Regions from separate parts of the Devosia alba genome, predicted to be linked through region 1. Evidence: predicted binding sites of a transcription regulator. Region 1 holds the regulator's gene; the other holds the start of a gene.
What was found. Region 1 encodes PhoB, which activates phosphate uptake and scavenging genes when phosphate is short. Its sites were predicted from a motif close to TGTCATNNANCTGTCAT; they were not measured.

Region 1 (5,418 bases):
GAAGACACCAAGCAGGCCATTGCCGCAGCCAAGGCGGCGTTTCCGGCCTGGTCGCGCTCGGGCATTCTCGAACGCCATGCCATCCTGTCCAAGACCGCCCAGGAAATCCTGGCGCGCAAGGCCGAACTGGGTGAACTGCTGAGCCGGGAAGAGGGCAAGACCCTGCCAGAAGGCATTGGTGAAGTGACCCGTGCGGCGCAGATCTTCGACTTTTTTGCCGGAGAAGTCCTGCGGCTGGCCGGCGAAGTGCTGCCATCGGTTCGGCCCGGCGTGGGCGTGGAGATCACCCGCGAGCCGATCGGGGTGATCGGCATCATCACGCCGTGGAATTTCCCGATTGCCATTCCGGCCTGGAAGATGGCGCCAGCCCTGGCCTATGGCAATACGGTGGTGATCAAGCCGGCCGATCTGGTGCCGGGGTCAACCTGGGCGATTGTCGACATTCTGCATCGCGCCGGCCTGCCGCATGGCGTGGTCAATCTGGTGATGGGCAAGGGCTCGGTCGTCGGCCAGACCATGCTGGACAGCAAGGACGTCAATGCCATCAGCTTTACCGGCTCGGTGGGCACAGGCAAGCGCGTGGCCACAGCCTCCATCGAGGTGGGCCGCAAGTTCCAGCTGGAAATGGGCGGCAAGAACCCGACCGTGGTGCTGGACGACGCCGACCTCAAGGTGGCGGTGGAAAGCGTGGCGCAGTCGGCCTTCTTCTCGACCGGCCAGCGCTGCACGGCATCGTCGCGGGTGATCGTGACCGAGGGCATTCACGATGCCTTCGTCGACGCGCTGTGCGAGCGCACCAAGAATCTGCGGGTGGGCGATGCCCTGGCCAAGGATACCGAAATCGGCCCCGTGGTCGATCCGGGCCAGCTCAAACAGGATATGGACTATATCGCCATTGGTCAGGCCGAAGGCGCCACCCTGCGGGTGGGCGGCAATCGGGTGAACGCCCCGACGGAAGGCTATTTCCTGCAGCCGACGCTGTTCACCGAGGCGACCAACCAGATGCGCATCAGCCGTGAAGAGATTTTTGGCCCCGTGGCCTCGGTCATTCGCGTCAAGAACTATGAAGAAGCGCTGGCGACGGCCAATGACACCGAGTTCGGCCTGTCAGCCGGCATCGTCACCACCTCGCTGAAATATGCGACGCACTTCAAGCGCAATGCCGAAGCCGGCATGGTGATGGTCAATGTGCCGACAGCGGGCGTGGACTTCCACGTGCCGTTCGGCGGTCGCAAGGGCTCCAGCTATGGCCCGCGCGAGCAGGGCAAGTATGCGGCCGAGTTCTTCACCGTGGTCAAGACAGCCTATACCGCTGCCGGCTAAGCCATATCGGCCGCAGACACATTCCGGACGGCCCCTGGCGCAAGCCAGGGGCCGTTTGTCGTTGCCGCGCATGGTGAAGGCGGGCGGCTCAGGCGATGGCGGTGATCTCGAATTCCTGGGCACCCAGGCTGACGACGTCGCCGACGGCCCGGTCGAGCAGAACGCGGGCAACAGGCGAGACATGGGAAATCGTGCCGGTGCCCGGCTCGGCTTCGTCCTCGCCGACAATGCGATAGGTTTGCACCCGGCCGTCGGCGCGACGGAAGGTGACCGTGCTGCCAAAGGCCACCGTATCGGTCGCGGCCGGCTCGGGCATCAATTGGGCGGTGCGGACGCGCTCAGCGTAATAGCGCAGGTCGCGCAGCGGAATGGCCGCCTGACGGCGGCGCTCATTGACATCGCTGACGGTGCTGGCGGCATCATAGGCCAGGCGAGCCTGTTCGAGGGCCTGCTGCAGTGCCCGCAGACCGGCTTCGGTCACCAGATTGGCATGGCTGGAAATCGGGCGATCGGGCAGCAGCGTTTCCGCAGCCGTTTCGGCACTGTCTTCCTTGGTAAAGGCAACACTCAAAGCTTGGCTCCATGGCGACGCGGTCGGACAGGCCGAAGGCCAGTCCGGGGGCGGCGATGCTTGATTGCAGATGACGGGTCAATGTAGGGGAGGCGGGAGAGGTTGCATAGGCGGTATGGAAAGCGCGAGCGGCTTGTCAAACCGGCCAGTCTGGCCCAAGACGGGGTGATGCCGTCTGCCACGAGAATGAGAAATGACTGACAGACCCGCCATACTGGCGCCGTTCAAGCATGAGACCTTCAGGTTGTTGTGGACCGCCACGCTGGTGTCCAATCTGGGCGGGCTGGTGCAGTCGGTGGGTGCCGGCTGGATGATGACCACGCTGACCGACTCGCACAATATGGTGGCACTGGTGCAGGCGTCGACCACGCTGCCCATCATGATCTTCTCCCTGGCTGCCGGCGCACTGGCCGACAATTTCGATCGCCGCGTGGTGATGATGATCGCGCAGGGCGGGATGGCGCTGGTGTCGCTGCTGCTGGCGGTGCTGGCCTTCATGAACCTGATGAGTCCCTGGCTGCTGCTGTCGCTCACGTTCATGATCGGCGCCGGGACGGCATTGTTCAATCCGTCCTGGCAGGCGTCGATGGGCGATATCGTGCCGCGCAGCGATCTGCCCGGCGCGGTGACGCTGAACGCCATGGGCTTCAACATGATGCGCAGCGTCGGCCCGGCAGTGGGCGGGCTGATCGTGGCGCTGGCAGGCGCCGCAGCGGCGTTTGCGCTCAATGCGGTGACCTATCTGCCGCTGATTACCGCGCTGCTGCGCTGGAAGCCGGAGCGGCCCGCCAACCGCCTGCCGCGCGAAGGCTTTGGCAGTGCCATTCTGGCCGGCATTCGCTATGTGTCGCTGTCGCCCAGCCTGACCACGGTGCTGTTCCGCAGCTTCCTGTTCGGGCTGTCCGCCGTTGCGGTTCTGGCGCTGCTGCCCTCGGTGGCGGCGGAGTATGTGCGCGGCGGGGCGCTGGCCTATGGCACCCTGCTGGGCTGCTTCGGTCTGGGGGCGATTGGCGGCGCGTTCATCAATGGCCGGGTGCGCGAGCTTTTCAGCAATGAGTGGATCGTGCGGGCGGCCTGTATCGGTTTTGCGCTGAGCTGCGCGGGGTTGGGGTTCAGCCGCGACCTGATCCTGAGCCACGCCGTGCTGGTGCCGGCGGGGGCGTGTTGGGTGCTGTCGATGAGCCTGTTCAACGTATCGATCCAGCTGTCATCGCCCCGCTGGGTGGTGGGCCGGGCGCTGTCGCTCTACCAGACGGCGACGTTTGGCGGCATGGCGATGGGCAGCTGGCTGTGGGGCGTCAGCGCCGACGCGTTCGGGATTGACTGGGCGCTGGCCATGGCCGCGCTGGTACTGGTGCTTTGCGCGCTGGTGGGGTTCATCCTGCCGCTGCGGGAGTTTGAATCGCGCGATCTGGGCCCGCTCAACACCTTCAACGAACCGGTGTTGCGGCTGAACCTGACCCCGCGCAGCGGGCCGATCATGGTGATGGTCGACTATCGCATTGCCCAGGATGACATACCCAGGTTCCTGGCGCTGATGACCGAGCGACGCAAGGTGCGGCTGCGCGACGGAGCGCGGCAATGGGCGCTGCTGCGCGATCTGGAGCAGCCTGATCTGTGGGTGGAAAGCTACCATGTGCCGACCTGGGTGGATTATGTGCGGCATAATCTGCGGCGCACCAAGGCGGATGCGGAGAATTTCTTGGCCTTGCGGACGCTGCACCAGGGCGATGGCCCGCCACAGGTGCACCGGATGATCGAGCGGCAGACCGTGCCGCTGGCCGACGAGACGCCGCTGCGCAGCGTGCCCGAGGTTTAGAGGCGGAGGGGGGCGGGCGCCCCCTCCTAGCCTCCCCCTGAAGGGGGAGGGACAGATCGGGGGCCCGGAAGCCTCAGGCGACCTGGGCGAAGCGCTCATCGAAGGCATAGCCGGCGCCGCGGACGGTGCGGATGGGGTCGGTTTCGCGGCCGCGATTGATGGCGCGGCGGAGGCGGCCGATATGGACGTCGACGGTGCGCTCGTCGACATAGACATCATTGCCCCAGACGCCATCGAGCAGCTGCTCGCGCGAATAGACGCGGCCGGGATGGCGCATCAGATATTCGAGCAGGCGGTATTCGGTGGGGCCGAGATGAACGTCGCGGGCGGCGCGGCGAACGCGGTGGGTGGTGCGGTCGAGTTCGAGATCGCCGACCTTGAGGGCGGCAGTGACCAGATTGGGATTGGCGCGGCGCAGCAGGGCGTGGATGCGGGCGATCAGCTCGGGCACCGAGAAGGGCTTGACCACATAGTCGTCGGCGCCGGTGGCCAGGCCGCGGACGCGCTCTTCCTCCTCACCGCGTGCGGTGAGCATGATGATCGGCACGCGGGCGGTTTGCTCGCGGGCGCGCAGGCGACGGCACATTTCGATGCCGGAGATTTCGGGCAGCATCCAGTCGAGCAGGATCAGATCGGGCAGCTTGTCCTGAATGGCCTGGGCGGCTTCGTCGCCGGTTTCGGCGGTGACAACGCGGAAGCCCTCGGCTTCGAGATTGTAGCGCAGCAGGATGGCGATATCGCCTTCGTCTTCGACAACGAGAATGGTAGCGGGCATGGGTGCAACCCCGTTTTAGGACAAAGGAAGGCCGGTTTGCCTGGTGAGGCCGGGAAGTGATCCGCGCGCTGTCACCATGCTAGCCAATTGGGCCGAAATGTTCCGACGGATCGAATGTCATGTTACGCCTTGATCTGGGTGCGATGCAGTTCCTGGATATCACTGGTGAGCTGTTTGCCGGTCTGCAGGTAATAGGCGTGCTCGGCGATGTTGGTGGCGTGGTCGCCAATGCGTTCGAGGTTCTTGGCGCAGAACAGCAAATGGGTGCAGGGCGTGATGTTGCGCGGATCTTCCATCATGTAGGTGAGCAGTTCGCGGAACAGCGAGGTGTACATGGCATCGACTTCGTCGTCGTGGTTGCAGACCTGGATGGCGGCGGCCGCGTTGCGGCTGGAATAGGCGTCCAGCGAATCCTTGATCTGGCGCAGCACCAGGGCCGTCATGTTCTTGACGCCATTGTAGAAGGTGGGTTGCAGGCTCATACCTTCGAGCTTGAGCGAGCGGCGGGCCAGTTGCTTGGCCATGTCGCCGACGCGTTCGAGGTCGTTGGCGACGTGGATCGAGGTGATGATGGCGCGCAGGTCCGAGGCCATGGGCTGGCGGCGGGCAATCATCGAGACGGCCATGTCGTCGATATTGCGCTGCATGTCGTCAATGCGCTGATCGGCGATGATGGTCAGATCTGCCAGTTCGCGATCCAGCTTGAGCAGGGCCTTGGTGCCGTTCTCGATGGCGAGTTCGACCTGGCCGCCCATCTCGGCGATGGATTGGGCCAGCTGGATCAGCTCGTCGCTATAGGCGGTAACGATATGGTCGGTGCCGGTGGCGGGCATGGCAGTCTCCTCTTATGTCCGTGCGGGGATCAGCCGATACGGCCCATGATGTAGTCCTGGGTCTGCTTGTGCTCGGGGTTGGTGAAGATGTCTTCGG
Region 2 (5,418 bases), on a different contig from region 1:
GAGCGGGGCAGAGAGCTGATCGACGGACATGGCGGTTTCCTCAGGTTTCGCGCCTTGTTGCGCCATCGGCCCGCGGGCGTCAATGCGAACTTGTCCCCGGGTCCTCTTGGGTGCCTGAACAGAGGGGTAGTGGATCGCCGCTCACCCCTTGGTAACAAAACTCTCCAGCACCTTCTTGCGCCCGGCCTTTTCGAAATCGATGGTCAGCTTGTTGCCCTCGATGGCGGCGATGGCGCCGTAGCCGAATTTGAGGTGGAAGACGCGTTCGCCGAAGGTGAAGGCGGATTTGTCGTTGCCGATATCAACGGAGCGGGCGACCAGATCGCCGTCAATGGTCATTGGGCCGGCGCTCTTGCGACTAGCCTGCTGGGCGCGGGCGCGCTGCCAGCCGGGGGTTTCGTAGACGCTCTCGAAGGGGTCAGCCTTGTTGAAGCGGCTGGAGGCCCCCCCGCCATAGCCATAGCCGCCATAGGAGGAGCCGGTATCGGTGACTTCCACCGCGTCGGCGGGCAGTTCATCGAGAAAGCGGGATGGAATGGCCGATTGCCAGAGGCCATTGATGCGGCGGTTCTGCGCAACTGACAGCCGGGCGCGCTTGCGGGCGCGGGTAATGCCGACATAGGCGAGGCGCCGCTCTTCCTCGAGGCCAGCGCGGCCGCTTTCGTCCATGGTGCGCTGGCTGGGGAACAGGCCTTCTTCCCAGCCGGGCAGGAAGACCGTGTCAAATTCGAGGCCCTTGGCGGAATGCAGCGTCATGATCGAGACGGCGTCTTCGGCTTCTAAAGTATCGCGATCCATAACGAGCGAAATATGTTCGAGGAAGCTGCCCAGGGTGTCGAACTCCTCCATGGAACGCACAAGTTCCTTGAGGTTTTCAAGGCGCCCTGGCGAGTCGGGGGATTTGTCAGCCTGCCACATGGCGGTGTAGCCGCTTTCGTCCAGGATCTGCGCGGCGAGTTCCCAATGGGGAATGCCAGAGCGAATAGTCCGAAGTTCTTTTTCTTCCGGCATTTCCTCGCGTTGAAGCTGCGCCGACCAGTGGTCGAATTGGCCGATCAACTCGCGCAGGGTAGTGCGTTGCTTAGGCTTGAGCTCCTCGGTTTCGAGCAGCATGCGGGTTGCAGCGAGCAGCGATACCTCCGCCGAGCGCGAGGCGTTGTAGAGCATCTGCACGGTCGAATCGCCCAACCCACGCTTGGGTACGTTGACGATGCGTTCGAAGCTCAATCCGTCGGATGGATTTGAGACCACGCGCAGGTAAGCGATGGCGTCACGGATTTCCTTGCGCTCGTAGAATTTCGGTCCGCCGATGACGCGGTAATTGAGGCCCATCGTAATGAAGCGCTCTTCGAAGGAGCGCATCTGGTGCGCGGCACGGACGAGAATGGCCATAGAATTGAGAGCTTCGCCTGCCCGTTGGTAGTTCTCGATCTCGTCGCCTACGGTGCGCGCCTCTTCCTCGCTGTCCCACACGGAGGTGACTGAAAGAGGTTCGCCTTTTTCGCCAACATCAGTGTACAAAGTCTTGCCTAGGCGGCCTTCGTTGAAAGCGATGATGCTGGAGGCAGCCTTGAGGATATTGCCGGTCGAGCGGTAATTACGCTCGAGCTTGATCACCTTGGCGCCGGGAAAGTCCTTTTCAAAGCGCAGGATATTGTCGACCTCGGCGCCGCGCCAGCCATAGATCGACTGGTCGTCGTCGCCCACGACACATAAGTTGGCGGCAGAAGCCGGCTTGCCCTGCGCCAGCAGTCGCAGCCACAGATACTGCGCGACGCTTGTGTCCTGGTATTCGTCCACCAAAATGTATTTGAAGCGGTTATGATAGTCTGCCAGCACGTCGGGGTATTCGCGGAACAGGCGGATATTTTCGAGCAGTAGGTCGCCAAAATCGGCTGCGTTGAGTACTTTAAGGCGGGCTTGGTAGGCAGCATAGAGCGCCGCGCCGCGGCCGTTTGCGAAGCCTGCGCTTTCAGCGGGCGATACATCCTTTGGGAAAAGACCTCTATTTTTCCAACTATCAATCAGCGGCGCCAAGTGTTTCGCCTGCCAACGCTTTTCGTCGATGTTCTCGGCGTCGATCAGTTGTTTCATCAACCGGATTTGATCGTCGGTGCCGAGAATGGTGAAATCGGACTTGAGGTCGACAAGCGGGGCATGGCGACGCAGGATGCGCGCGCCGATGAAGTGAAAAGTGCCGAGCCATGGCATGCTCTCGACATCAGCACCGACAAGGCGACCGATGCGCTCCTTCATTTCCCGGGCTGCCTTGTTGGTGAATGTCACAGACAGGATTTCGGACGGCCAGGCGCGCTTGGTATTTAGGATATGAGCGATGCGGGTGGTCAAGACGCGCGTCTTGCCGGTCCCGGCGCCGGCCAGTACCAGGAGCGGCCCATCAAGGCTCTCGACCGCGTCGCGCTGTTCGGCATTCAGGCCCTCGAGATAGTCAGGCACCTGGCTGCGCTTGAACTGGCCGGTTATGGCCCCGGCTGTCGGGCGGGCGGGGGGGTGAGATTCACCGGACATAGAAGGCCTTTCCATCGCTGCGCGCCGGTCCGGGCGCTGCAGCGCGGCGATTGACGAATCTTGATTTGTTCTCCTGCGAATATAGGGACGGGCAGGGGACTTGTATAGAACGGGGGGCCGTCACCGATCTGTCATGTTGACGTCATGGAAGTGTAGCCCGGCCAGCTTATGGCACCCCCCTAGCATTCAACGGGGGATCATCCATGTCGCAGACCAAACTTCTCGTCGCACTGACGGCCACGCTGCTGGCCACCACGGCCAGTGCCGGCGCCGCCGAATACTTCAACCGCATTGCCAGCTTCCCGGTGGCGCTGAACAATCCGGACGCCGAAGAGACCTCGGCAGAGATCATCACCGTCTCGGAAGACGGCATGACGCTGATCTATTCCGACAGCCCAGGCGGCGGCATCGGCTTTATCGACATCACCGATCCCAAGGCACCGGCTGCCAAGGGCTTCCTGTCGCTGGACGGCGAGCCCACCACGGTCGTGGTCATCGGCGACAAGCTGTTTTCGGGCGTCAATACCTCCGAGAGCTTCGTCGAACCATCGGGCAATCTCTCCACCATCGACCTGGCCAGCCAGACGATCGAGGCCAGCTGCGAGATCGGCGGCCAGCCTGACTCTGTGGCGCGCAACGCCGACGGTAGCCTGATCGCCATCGCCATCGAGAACGAGCGCGACGAAGACCTCAATGACGGCGAAATTCCGCAGATGCCGGCCGGCTCGCTGGCGCTGCTCAATGTCGTCGACGGCGCCGTGGATTGCGACAGCCTCAAAATCGTCGACCTGACCGGTCTGGCCGAGATTGCTGGCGACGATCCCGAGCCGGAATATGTGTCGATCAACAGCCTCAACGAGGTCGTGGTGTCGCTGCAGGAAAACAATCACTTCGTCATCGTCGACGGCAATAGCGGCGAAGTGACTGCCCATTTCAGCGCTGGCGCGGTCGATCTCGAGAATATCGACGTGCTCGACAATGGCTCGCTGGACTTTACCGGTGCGCAGGCCGGCGTGTTGCGTGAACCCGACTCGGTCAAGTGGATCGACGACGAGCGTTTCGCCGTCGCCAATGAAGGCGACTACAATGGCGGCTCGCGCAGCTTCTCGATCTTCTCGAAAACCGGCGAAGTGCTCTATGAAAGCGGCGCCGATCTGGAAATGAAGGCGGCCCAGCTGGGCCATTATCCGGACAAGCGGTCCGATGCCAAGGGCGTGGAGCCCGAGGGCATGGACGTCGCGACCTTTGGCGAGAACACCTATATCTTTGTCGGTCTCGAACGCGCCTCGCTGGTCGGGGTCTACAAGGATACCGGTGCCGAGCCTGAATTCGTGCAGGCGCTGCCATCGGGCGTTGGTCCTGAAGGCGGGGTCGCCATACCGTCGCGCAATCTCTTCATCACGGCCAATGAGAACGACCTGGGCGCCGATGGCGCAGCCCGCTCCCATGTCATGATCTATGAGCTGGCCGAAGCCGAGGCTCCGAGCTATCCGCACATCATGAGCGACCTTGATGCCGATGGCCGCCCACTGGGCTGGGTCGCCATGTCGGGTCTGGTTGCCGATGCCGAAAAGCCCGGCATGCTGTTTGGCGTGTCCGACAGCTTCCTGGGCAATCAGCCGGCGATCTACACTATTGATGCGACCACCCAGCCGGCCCGTATCACGGCCAAGACGATTGTGACCCGCAATGGCAACCCTGCCCAGAAGCTCGATCTTGAAGGCATTGCCCTTGATGGCGAAGGCGGGTTCTGGCTGGCTTCGGAAGGCCGCAGCGACCGGTTGATCCCGCATGCGCTCTACCGCGTCGATGCGGATGGCGAAATCGCCAAGGAAGTGCCGTTCCCGGCTGAACTGCTGGCCGAGGAAATCCGCTTTGGCGCCGAAGGCGTCACCGTGGTCGGCACCGGCGACGAGACCACGCTGTGGATCGCCATGCAGCGCGAGTGGAAGAACGACGCCAAGGGCGTGGTCAAGCTGGTGTCCTACAATCCCGCTTCTGGCGAATGGGGTGCCGTCAACTATCCGCTTGAGGCCCCCGCCGAAGGCGGCTGGGTCGGCCTTTCGGAAATTACCGCGCATGGCGAGCTGGTCTATATCGTCGAACGTGACAACCAGATTGGCAGCAAGGCCGTGCTCAAGGCGCTCTATAGTGTGCCGGTTGCCGAACTGGTGCCGGGGGCCCTGGGTGGCGAACTGACCACGGTCACCAAGACGCTGGTACGCGACTTCGTGCCGGACCTGACCTCGACCGGCGGCTATGTGCTCGACAAGGTCGAAGGCTTTGCCATCGACGCCAGCGGCGAAGGCTTTGCCGTGACCGACAATGACGGCGTCGACGACAGCTCGGGCGAGACCATGTTCTGGTCGATCGGCGCGCTGTAACGTCTCGATCAAGGCACTAGCGGATGGCCGGTCCTGCGGGACCGGCCATTGGTCGTCGTGGATAGTGTGAATCCGAGGAAATGGCAGCGGGGTGGGTTCTGGCGTGTATTCAGTAGCGCGGCGGGGTTGCGCCCGGGCGGCGCTTGCCTACACTCTGGCGCTTCAATCCGGATGACCCACGCGCTGTGCTGAACCGCATCTACATCATTGTTGGCATGCTGGCGATCATCGTGCTCAGCAGCGCGTTTATCGCGCCCTATCTGATCCACTGGGCAGATTATCGCAGCCGCATGGAGGCGCTGGCGACTGGTGTTCTCGGCACGCCGGTGACCATTCGCGGCGAGATCGCGTTCGCCCTGCTGCCGCAGCCGCGGCTGAACTTCAGCGATGTGCTGGTGGGCTCGTCCGAAGAGCCGGCGGCAACGGTGGACAGCGTTGAGGTCGAGTTCTCGCTGATGGACTTTCTGCGCGACAATTACGATGTGACCCGGCTGGTGCTGCGCGG

Region 2: a site for PhoB is predicted at 2,648-2,664, ahead of ABFY71_RS06595 (esterase-like activity of phytase family protein). Genes of this name have one in related genera too.

Annotation. Positions count from the first base shown of each region.
Region 1 covers NZ_JBDUUI010000005.1:222,107-227,524, forward strand. The annotation lists gene ABFY71_RS09865 (aldehyde dehydrogenase family protein) at 1-1,323, shown strand, start outside; gene greA (transcription elongation factor GreA) at 1,412-1,894, opposite strand; gene ABFY71_RS09875 (MFS transporter) at 2,088-3,713, shown strand; gene phoB (phosphate regulon transcriptional regulator PhoB) at 3,787-4,488, opposite strand; gene phoU (phosphate signaling complex protein PhoU) at 4,611-5,321, opposite strand; gene pstB (phosphate ABC transporter ATP-binding protein PstB) at 5,351-5,418, opposite strand, start outside.
Region 2 covers NZ_JBDUUI010000003.1:281,561-286,978, reverse strand. The annotation lists gene ABFY71_RS06605 (50S ribosomal protein L11 methyltransferase) at 1-30, opposite strand, end outside; gene ABFY71_RS06600 (ATP-dependent helicase) at 142-2,529, opposite strand; gene ABFY71_RS06595 (esterase-like activity of phytase family protein) at 2,733-4,913, shown strand; gene ABFY71_RS06590 (AsmA family protein) at 5,057-5,418, shown strand, end outside.